2 regions of the Arthrobacter sp. UYNi723 genome follow, and region 1 is predicted to be linked to the other one. Evidence: riboswitches for the same ligand, from Rfam matches in the RefSeq annotation. Region 1 holds a riboswitch; the other holds the start of a gene.
What was found. Region 1 has a riboswitch for S-adenosylmethionine ahead of ACVWY0_RS00850 (aminotransferase class V-fold PLP-dependent enzyme). Riboswitches for the same ligand answer to the same signal wherever they lie in the genome.

Region 1 (5,225 bases):
CTCGTCACCAAGGCGGACGTCAAGGATCCGGCGGAACTGCTGTCCAACTACGAGCACCTGGACTTCCCGGTGATTATCAGCCGCACGTCGGACTCCGAGGCCTCAGGTATTGATGCCCGCTCCGACGACGGCCTCTCGGCCCGCCTGGACAGTGATGCAGTTTCGCAGCTCCGCGCGTACCTCGAGGGCAAGGTCTCGGTGATGCTGGGTCATTCCGGCGTGGGCAAGTCCACCATGGTCAATGCGCTCACGGGGGCCGAACGGGCCACCGGTGGCGTGAACGCGGTGACCGGCCGCGGCCGCCACACGTCGTCGTCGGCCCTTGCCCTGAAGTTGACCGGAGCTCCGGCCGGAAGCTGGATCATCGACACCCCTGGCATCCGTTCGTTCGGCCTGGCCCATGTTGACCCGGACCGGATCTTGCGGTCCTTCCCGGACCTGGAGCCGGGTACGGATGCTTGCGAGCGTGGCTGCAAGCACAACACCGCGGCCGTCAATTGCGGGGTGGATGCCTGGGTGTCCGCCGGCCACGCGGGCCCCACCGGCCCGGCCCGGCTCGCGTCCCTGCGGCGGCTGTTGGGCACGGATCCCCGCCTGGTAGGCCAGGAAACCAAGGAACTGGGCAGCATCGGCTAGACGGGACGCCGATGTCCCCAACACTGCGGCCCGGAGACGGTAGTTTGGAACCATGATCCAACCCGCTTCGAGCTACAACGATGACTTGCGCCTTGCCCATGTGCTGGCAGATTCCGTGGATGACCAGACCATGAGCCGCTTCAAGGCACTGGACCTCCGCATCGAGACCAAGCCGGACCTGACGCCGGTAACGGACGCGGACAAGTCCGCGGAGGAAGCCATCCGCGGCCAGCTGTCCCGCTCGCGTCCGCGCGACGCCGTGCTGGGCGAGGAATTCGGCAGTTCGGGCCATGGCTCCCGCCGCTGGATCATTGATCCCATCGACGGCACCAAGAACTTTGTCCGCGGCGTCCCGGTTTGGGCCACCCTGATCGCCCTCGTGGACGAAGGCGAACCCGTGGTGGGAGTGGTCAGCGCGCCCGCGCTGGGCAAACGCTGGTGGGCCGCCAAGGGTTCCGGCGCGTACATGGGCAAGTCCCTTGCCGCCGCAACGCGGCTCCGCGTCTCGGACGTCTCCAAACTTTCGGATGCCTCCCTGTCCTACTCCAGCCTGGGCGGCTGGAAGGAACGCGGCAACCTGGATGAGTTCCTGGGCCTGACCGAGGACGTGTGGCGCACGCGCGCCTACGGCGATTTCTGGTCCTACTGCATGGTGGCCGAAGGTTCCGTGGACATCGCCTGCGAGCCCGAACTGAACCTGTACGATATGGCTGCCCTGGTGCCCATCGTGGTGGAAGCCGGCGGCCGCTTCACCTCCTTGGAGGGACAGGACGGGCCGTTCGGCGGCAACGCCCTGGCCACGAACTCCATCCTGCACTCAGAGGTGCTCAAGCGTCTGAACCCGGATCTGGACGATCTCCTCTAGGCACTTTCTTCGAATTATCGACGGCGGACGCCTCCTCAAGGGGGCGTCCGCCGTCGTATCTTCGACAAATGTGCGGTTCCTCAAACGCGCGTAACAAAGTCCTTAACATTGGGCCGGCTTCCTTTCTGCAGCGGCAGATGTTCTACGCTCTTAACAGGTCACGAGTGCCAGCGCTAAACCCCGGTTTGCTGGCCGGCAACCCTCCATTCGCGGTGGGGTGCCCCGGGTGACGACCAGGCCGGTCCGGAATGGACACGGCAAGCGCGGATTCCCGGTACCGGGAGTCCTTTTAGAGTGAGGTCTCCGTGACAACTGCCACCGTCTCCCCCAACACTGTTTCTCCCAGAAACGCCGCCCCCGCCAAGGCCGCTGCGCTGTTCAAGGATGCCGCCGCCATTGCCGGCCGCCCCCTCTCTGCCGTCACCGGCGCGGAAATCCAGGCACCGCTGATCCAGGGCGGCCACATCCGGTACGCAAACCTGGACTACGGCGCATCCGCTCCCGCCCTCTCCGTGGTGTCGGCCTACCTCAACGAGATCCTGCCGTTCTACGCCAGCGTCCATCGCGGCGCCGGCTACGCATCGCAGATCAGCACGTCCGTCTATGAGAACGCCCGGGACATCGTGCGCGACTTTGTGGGCGGGCGCCCGGACGACTCCGTCATCTTCACCCGGAACACCACCGACTCGCTGAACCTGCTGGCGGGTTGCCTGCCGGCGACGGACGGGCGGTCCAATGGCGATGTCCTCTACCTGGACATCGAACACCACGCCAACCTCCTGCCGTGGCAGGGAGTCCCGCACCGCAGCGTCGTCGCCGCGGACACCATCGTGGGGACCCTCGAGGTCCTCCGCGCCGAACTTGAGCAGGGCAACGTCAGCCTCCTCGCGGTCACGGGCGCCTCCAACGTCACGGGCGAGATCCTCCCGATCAGGGCTCTGGCCGCCCTCGCCCATGAGTACGGCGCGCGGATCGTGGTGGACGCCGCGCAGTTGGCGCCGCATCGGCGCATCAATATCAGCACCGACGACGTCGACTACCTCGCCTTCTCCGGTCACAAGCTCTACGCGCCCTTCGGCTCCGGGGTCCTGGTGGGCCGCACCGACTGGCTCGACGCCGGAACTCCCCACCTGGCCGGCGGCGGCGCCGTCCGCGAGGCAAAGCTCGACGGCGTCAGCTGGGCCACCGGTCCGGCCCGGCACGAGGGCGGCTCCCCCAACGTCCTCGGCGCGGCCACGCTGGCCCGCGCCACCCAGGTCATCGCGTCCCTGGACCACGACCGCTGGCACGCCCACGAAGCGGCCATCAGGTCATTCCTGGTGGACGGTCTCGCGAAGATCGACGGCGTCACCGTGCACCAAATCTTCTCGGACACGGATGCTGAAACGGGCACCATCGGCGTGGTGAACTTCTCCGTGGCAGGGTACGACGCCGGGCTTGTGGCCGCGTACCTGTCGGCCGAGCATGGCGTTGGCCTCCGGGACGGCCGCTTCTGCGCGCACCCGCTGCTCAAGCGCCTCGGCCTTCCCTCCGGTTCCCTGCGGGCCAGCTTCGGCGTGGGCTCACGGCTGGAGGATGCCCAGCGGCTCCTTGCCGGCCTGGAGCAACTCCGCCGGACCGGCCTGGGCTGGGACTACGTGGTGGACGCGGGCCGCTGGGTTCCGGCCAACGACACCCGCACGTACCCTCACTGGGCTCCCAACACGCCGGGCACCGCCGGCGCGGCTCCGTGCCTTGACGACTGACTGACGCTTTCCTCCCCTGGTTCCTGACCTGACCGCTGCCCACCCGGCTGCGGCCCATGCGGTAAATTCGAAGGATACCGATGGGCACAGTTGAAGGAGGCCGCACGTGGCACGGGGTGGCCCCAGACTTGAGCACGGACGCCGCCTGGAACTCGGACGGAGTTTCCAGGACGGCGGCGAACATTACCAGCGTGTACGCCCTGGTTACCCTGCCGAATCGGCGGACTGGCTGATCCCTGCCGGGGCCACGGACGCCGTGGACGTGGGCGCCGGCACCGGCAAGTTCACCGCCCTTCTGCTGGAACGCGGCCTGGCGGTTTCCGCCGTGGACCCGTCGCCGGACATGCTCGAACAGCTGCGGGCCCACTACCCGGCGGCGGACGCGACCCAGGGGACGGCAGAGGCGACGGGACTCCCTGACTCCTCGTTCGACGTCGTGAGCGTGGCGCAGGCCTGGCACTGGTGCGATCCTTTGCCCGCGAGCACCGAACTGGCCCGGATCCTGCGGCCCGGCGGAACGCTGGGGCTGATCTGGAACCAGCTGGATACGTCCGTTGCGTGGGTCCACCGTTTGTCCCGCATCATGCACGCGGGCGACGTCTACAAGCCCGGGTTCCGCCCGGTGGTGGGCCCGGAGTTTGAAGGCCTCGAGAGCCATGTGACGCGGTGGGAGGACAGCCTCAGCACGGCGGACATCATGGAACTGACGAAGTCTCGCAGCTATTATCTGCGCGCCGGCGAAGCCACCCGCGGCAAGGTCCTCGCCAACCTGGACTGGTACCTGCACGAGCATCTGGGGCACGCCGTCGAAGAGGACATCAGCCTACCGTACCTGGCGCTGACGTGGCGGGCCACGAAGGCGTGACGGGCGCTGACCACCGGGTAGGCTTGGAGGTGTGAAGACCAGCGCGCCCTCCTCCTCGATCGAGGACTACGTCAAGGTCATCTACGGCTTCACGGAGTGGCAGGACAAACCCATCACGTCCTCCCAGCTCGCGCAGCGCCTGGGGGTGGCCAATTCCTCGGTCTCGGAAATGGTCCGCAAGCTCAAGGACCAGGGCCTGGTGGACCACAAGCCGTACAGCGCCATCACCCTCACGGACTCCGGGGTCCGGTTGGCGTTGTCCATGGTGCGCCGGCACCGGCTTATTGAGACCTACCTCGTGCAGGAGCTCGGTTACCGCTGGGACGAAGTCCACGACGAAGCCGAACTGCTGGAACATGCGGTGTCCGACACATTTATTGAGCGCATGGCGGAAAAACTCGGCAACCCGCAACGCGACCCGCACGGTGACCCGATCCCCGCCGCGGACGGCACGGTGCTCCTGCCCGAGGCCCACCTGCTCGGCGAACTCGATCCCGGGCACACCGGCCGGATCACCCGCATCAGCGACGAGAACCCGGATCTGCTGCGGTATCTTTCCGCCGAGGAAATTGACCTCGACGACGAAGTGGAGGTGGTGGGCCGTAAACCGTTCGGCGGCGCGCTGGTGGTGCGGATCAGCAACACCGGCAGGAAGCGGGACTACGATCTCGCGGATGAAGTCACCGCGGCGCTCTGGGTCCACAGCGACCACCCCCATACCGGCTGCACGCTCAGCGACAGCTGAATGACGAACGCCCTCGTGCCGCACTGGCGGGCCTGGCTGGCCGTGGCGGTGGGTGGCCTGGCCGGAACGGAACTCCGGTACGGCCTGGGACTCGCCTTTCCGGAATCCTCAGGGACAATGCCATGGGCCACCCTGAGCATCAACGTCGCCGGAAGTTTTGTGCTGGCTACCCTCACCACGGTCTGGATAGCCCGGCCGCACACAGCGTTCTGGCTCCGCGCCGGCCTGGGGCCCGGGCTCCTGGGCTCGTTCACCACGTTCTCTGCCGTAGTCTTCTCGATTGGCCACCTGGCCAGGGCCGGCGAACATCCCGTGTGGATTGCGTACCTGGGTCTGTCCCTGCTGCTGGGCCTGGGCGCCGCGGCCGGT
Region 2 (5,225 bases), on a different contig from region 1:
GGAAGTCGGGACGCCTGCGGTGCAGAAGCAGCTGACGGCCGAACTCAACGCATTGTTGGCCGGGATCCAGTAGGTTCCGGGATTCAGCAGTTTCCCGGATCCCGTAGTTTTCCGAAGTTCAGCAGGGAGGTCTGAGGCCATGGCGGTTCGCAGTGCAGGGATCCTTCTGTACCGGCAGGGAGCAGACGGGCTGGAAGTGTGGATAGCGCACATGGGCGGACCGTTCTGGGCCCGCAAACAAACCCAGTCCTGGTCGGTTCCCAAGGGCGAGTACCTTCCCGACGAGGAACCCCTGCTGGCCGCGCTGCGCGAGTTTGCCGAAGAAATCGGCACGCCGCCGCCAGCTGTTGCCTACTTTGAGCTGGGCGCGTTCAGGCAACCGTCGGGAAAGATCATCACAGTGTTCGCCGCGGAGTCTGACTTCCAGCCCGAACGGATTGTGAGCAACACGTTCCCGCTGGAGTGGCCCAAAGGATCCGGCGTCATCCAGGACTTTCCCGAGGTGGACGATGCCCGGTGGGTGACGGAATCCGAGGCCCGTAGCAAGCTGGTCAAGGGCCAGCTTCCCCTCCTGGACGCCCTGCTGGAGCATGTTGGATTGCCCTGAGTCGACCTGCCCAGGCCCGGGCCTGGGGGTTAAAGCGTGGCAATACCCTGTTGGTCCGTCCCGCAGGTCCGTATGGTTTGGTGCATGAACTCTCACACGCAGCCGACCACCAAATTGACGTTCGACGAATGCTGGGAATTCCTTGCCGGGGACACACTGGGGCGCCTGGCCCTTGTAGTGGACGGCCATCCGGAGATCTTTCCGGTCAACTACGTCCTGGACCGCAGGAGCATCGTCTTCCGCAGCGCCGGCGGCACCAAACTGTGGGGCGCCAAGGCAGACCGTCCCGCGGCGCTGGAGATCGATGGATACGATCCCCGCACGGAGGTGGCCTGGAGTGTGGTGGTGCGCGGAGACACCGAAGTGATCGAGGCACAGGCTGACAAGGACGCCGTTGACGCCCTGCATCTGGAGCCCTGGCAGCCCGGACCCAAGGACTACTACATCCGGCTAAACCCGCTCGCACTTACTGGCCGCCGCTTCCAGGTTGCCAAACCGGACGTTTGGAACACCCGGTTGTCGGACCGCCGTCGTGCTTCCTTCGAGTAGCGCGGGAGAGCTTATGGGCGGCGAAGCCCCCGCTCCGCTCGTCCCGGGGGTCCGGATCCGGCTGCTGCGGCGGAGCGATGCGGCCGGCCTGAGTAAGGCCTACCTCCGGAACCGACAGCACCTCGCTGCGTGGGAACCGGAGCGGGACGAAGCCTTTTTCACTCCCAGGCATCAGCTGGACATCATCCGGGCCAAGCTCGCCCAGCATTCCGTGGACCAGGAAGTTCCGTGGGTGCTGGTGAACCGCGACGATCCCGCGTACATCGTCGGCGCCGTCACCCTTACCGGCATCGTCCGTGGGCCGTTCCTCAACGCCAACCTCGGGTACTGGGTTGATTCCAGCCTCAACCGGCGGGGCATCGGAGCTGCCGCGGTCCGCTTCGCCACGGATCATGCCCGGACAGAACTGGGCCTCCACCGGGTCCAGGCGGCAACGCTGCTCCACAATGAGCCCTCACGCAAAATCCTCAAACGCGCCGGGTTTCGGGAAATCGGCGTGGCGCCGCAGTACCTGAAGATCGCCGGCCGCTGGCAGGACCACCTGCTCCACCAACTGCTCCTCCACGGCTGACGCGATCGCGGCCGAATCCACAGCGCCCGCGCCACCTCACCGGCCCTCACGGTTCGCCTAAGCTGGCCTCAAGCACTCTTGAATCCGCAACCGAAAGGCAGACCATGAGCAACGACGCTCACATCCCCGTCATCCTGGGCGGCGCACGGACCCCCTTCGGCAAGTTCCGCGGCAGCCTCTCCGGGCTCACCTCCAGCGAACTGGGTGCCCACGCCATCCGGAACGCACTGGAACGGTCCGGCGTGGCGCCGGAACAGATCCAGGCCGTCATCGTGGGCCAGGTTATCCAGGCGGGCGCTGGCCAGGGACCCGCCCGGCAGGCCAGCCTCGCCGCCGGCATCGGTTGGGATGTGCCCACCGTGACCATCAACAAACTGTGCTTGTCCGGCCTGACTGCCGTGATTGATGCCGCCCGGATGATCCGCGCCGGCGAGGCTGATTTCGTTGTGGCGGCGGGCCAGGAGTCCATGACCAACGCTCCGCACCTGCTCCCCCGGCTTCGCGGCGGCGTGGCCATCGGCGATGTGCCGCTGCTGGATTCGCTGAACTTTGACGGCCTGCAGGACCCCGTCTCAGGTGAACTGATGGGCTCCGCCACGGACGCCGGGAACGCCCGCCTGGGCATCAGCCGCGAGGACCAGGACGCCGTCGCCGCCCTTTCGCACCAGCGGGCGGAGGCCGCCCGGGCGGCCGGCATCCTGGCTGAGGAGATCGCTCCGGTGGAGGTCCCGCAGCGCCGGGGACCCGCCGTCGTGATTGATGCCGACGAAGGCATCCGCGCCGGTACCACCATCGAGATGCTGGCGGCACTGAAGCCCGCCTTCTCCAAGGATCCGGCGGCCACCATCACCGCCGGTTCGGCCTCCCCGCTGTCAGACGGCGCCGCCGCAGTGGTAGTGGCCAGCAAGGCAGCTGCGGAAGCGGCCGGCCTCAGCTGGATCGCGGAAATCGGCAGCCACGGCCAGACCGCCGGACCGGACGGATCCCTGCATTCCCAGCCGTCCCGCGCCATTGAGCGAGCCCTGAAACTCGAAGGGATGACCATTGACGACGTGGACCTCATTGAGATCAACGAAGCCTTCGCCTCGGTGGTGCTGCAGTCCGCCACGGACCTGGGGATCGACGCGGACAGGATCAACGCCGACGGCGGCGCCATCGCCCTGGGCCACCCGGTGGGCGCCTCGGGGGCCCGTCTGGTCCTGCATCAGGCACTCGCGCTGAACCGGCGCGGCGGCGGGACAGGCGTGGTTGCGTTGTGCGGCGGCGGCGGCCAGGGCGACGCCCTGATCCTCAAAGCCTGACGCCAGGTTCAGGCTCCGGATCGAAGCACTATGAGGGGCACCAGGCGTTCCGCGCACGAAACCCGGACCAGTTCCGCCGGCCCCTGAGCCGCCCGGTTGTTCACTCCGGTGTCGTCGCACCAGTCCAGGTTGTACGGGTAAGCGGTGACCCCGGCCTTCCCGGGAGCCACGCCAGCCGGGACGGTGAACACGAAAGTGAAGCCGCCGTCGTCGGACATGGGAGCGAGCTCTTCCAGCACCGCGGTACCGGTCGCATCCTTGACCGTCACCTGGACCTGCGCATCGGTGCCGTAGCGGGCATCGCAAGTGGTATCCGGGGCGCTGACGGTGATCTGGTTGCCGGGTTTGGCGGCGGCAGGCGAGACGGAAAACTCCGGCGGCATGCAGGGCGCCGGCGTTACGGAAGCACGGCGGGGTCACGGAAGCACGCGTTGGTTACGGAACATGACGTCGGCGGCGGTGCGGCCGGGCGGCCCGGATGTTACGTTTTTGGGGAGTAATGAGAACCGGCGCCAAGCCCTGACTGGCCGGTCGGCAACCCTCCCTTTCGCGGCGGGGTGCCTCAGGTGAATACTCGGCATATCGACCCATTCGAGCTGCAAGCGTGAAAGAAGGAGTTCCGTCGTGTCTGACGCCCCCGCCCCCGCCCCTGAAGAGAAACTGTCGTACCGGCTTGTCACCGGACCGGATGACAGGTCTTTCTGTGAACGGATTTCCACTGCCCTGGCCGAAGGGTATGTCCTGCACGGCAGCCCGGCCGCGACGTCCAACGGCGGCGTTGTGATTGTTGCGCAGGCACTCATCCTCCCGTCGGCCATCGCCACCGCTGATGCCGCCGTCGCCTCCGCCGTGGATGACCTCGATTTCGACGGCGAGGGCCACGCATGAGCTACGCCGGAGACCTCACCCCGCAGCAGGCCTGGGCCAAGCTGGAGCAGGGCGCCATCCTGGTGGATGTCCGGACCGAAGGCGAATGGGCCCACATCGGCATCCCCGACACGAAGGCCACGGACAACGATCCCCTGTTCATCCCGTGGACGTTCCCCGGCGGCATCCCCAACCCGGATTTCATCACCGACCTGACGCAGCAGGCCCCGGAGGACGACGGCGCGGAGCTGGTATTCCTCTGCCGCTCGGGCCAGCGCTCCATCGCCGCCGCCATCGCCGCGACGCAGGCCGGCTTCACCTCCTACAACGTCCTGGAGGGTTTCGAAGGCGAGCCGGACCGCTACGGCGAGCGCACCGTCAACGGCTGGAAGAACCGCGGCCTGCCCACCAACCTGGGAATAGCCAAGTGACCTTCAACCCAGACGCCGCCGGCTGGAGCGCCGAGACGCAGGCGGTCCGCGGCGGGCTGGACCGCACCAACTTCCAGGAGACCACCGAGCCGGTCTTCCTGAACTCGGGCTTCGTCTACGAGTCCGCTGCCGCCGCCGAGCGCGCCTTCACCGGCGAGGACGAACGCTTCGTCTACTCCCGGTACGGCAACCCGTCCGTGGCCACTTTCCAGGAACGCCTCCGCCTGCTCGAAGGCACCGAAGCGTGCTTTGCGACGGCGTCGGGCATGTCAGCTGTGTTCACCGCACTGGGCGCCCTGTTGGCGGCCGGGGACCGGGTGGTTGCCGCGCGATCGCTGTTCGGCTCCTGCTTTGTGATCCTGAACGAGATCCTGCCGCGCTGGGGCGTGGAAACCGTGTTTGTTGACGGCCCGGACCTCGAGCAATGGCGGGTTGCCCTGTCGGAGCCCACCACCGCAGTGTTTTTCGAATCCCCGTCCAACCCGATGCAGGAAATCGTGGACATCGCCGCGGTCAGCGAGCTGGCGCACGCCGCCGGGGCCACCGTCGTCGTCGACAATGTCTTTGCCACTCCCCTCCTGCAGCGCTGCGGCCAGCTGGGCGCGGACGTGATTGTGTACTCCGGCACAAAGCACATCGACGGCCAGGGACGCGTCCTGGGCGGCGCCATCCTGGGCACCAAGGAATTCATCGACGGCCCGGTCAAGCAGCTCATGCGGCACACCGGCCCGGCTCTCTCCGCATTCAACGCCTGGGTGCTCACCAAGGGCCTGGAGACCATGGCGCTGCGCGTCAAACACTCCTCCACGTCCGCACTGCGGATCGCCGAATGGCTCGAACAGCAGCCGGCCGTCAGCTGGGTCAGGTACCCGCTGCTGAAGTCACACCCGCAGTACGAG

Region 2: it holds a riboswitch for S-adenosylmethionine, as region 1 does, so the genes downstream of both, ACVWY0_RS04955 (DUF1737 domain-containing protein) here and ACVWY0_RS00850 (aminotransferase class V-fold PLP-dependent enzyme) in region 1, are expected to answer to the same signal.

What each region holds. Positions count from the first base shown of each region.
Region 1 is NZ_JBSRZM010000001.1:185,371-190,595, reverse strand. Features, by position in the region: gene rsgA (ribosome small subunit-dependent GTPase A) at 1-636, shown strand, start outside; gene hisN (histidinol-phosphatase) at 689-1,501, shown strand; SAM riboswitch class IV at 1,658-1,771, shown strand; gene ACVWY0_RS00850 (aminotransferase class V-fold PLP-dependent enzyme) at 1,807-3,246, shown strand; gene ACVWY0_RS00845 (class I SAM-dependent methyltransferase) at 3,353-4,111, shown strand; gene ACVWY0_RS00840 (metal-dependent transcriptional regulator) at 4,143-4,856, shown strand; gene ACVWY0_RS00835 (fluoride efflux transporter FluC) at 4,857-5,225, shown strand, end outside.
Region 2 is NZ_JBSRZM010000004.1:154,127-159,351, forward strand. Features, by position in the region: gene ACVWY0_RS04925 (aminodeoxychorismate lyase) at 1-73, shown strand, start outside; gene ACVWY0_RS04930 (NUDIX hydrolase) at 140-607, shown strand; gene ACVWY0_RS04935 (pyridoxamine 5'-phosphate oxidase family protein) at 692-1,156, shown strand; gene ACVWY0_RS04940 (GNAT family N-acetyltransferase) at 1,170-1,727, shown strand; gene ACVWY0_RS04945 (acetyl-CoA C-acetyltransferase) at 1,832-3,028, shown strand; gene ACVWY0_RS04950 (hypothetical protein) at 3,037-3,411, opposite strand; SAM riboswitch class IV at 3,524-3,639, shown strand; gene ACVWY0_RS04955 (DUF1737 domain-containing protein) at 3,653-3,916, shown strand; gene ACVWY0_RS04960 (rhodanese-like domain-containing protein) at 3,913-4,326, shown strand; gene ACVWY0_RS04965 (O-succinylhomoserine sulfhydrylase) at 4,323-5,225, shown strand, end outside.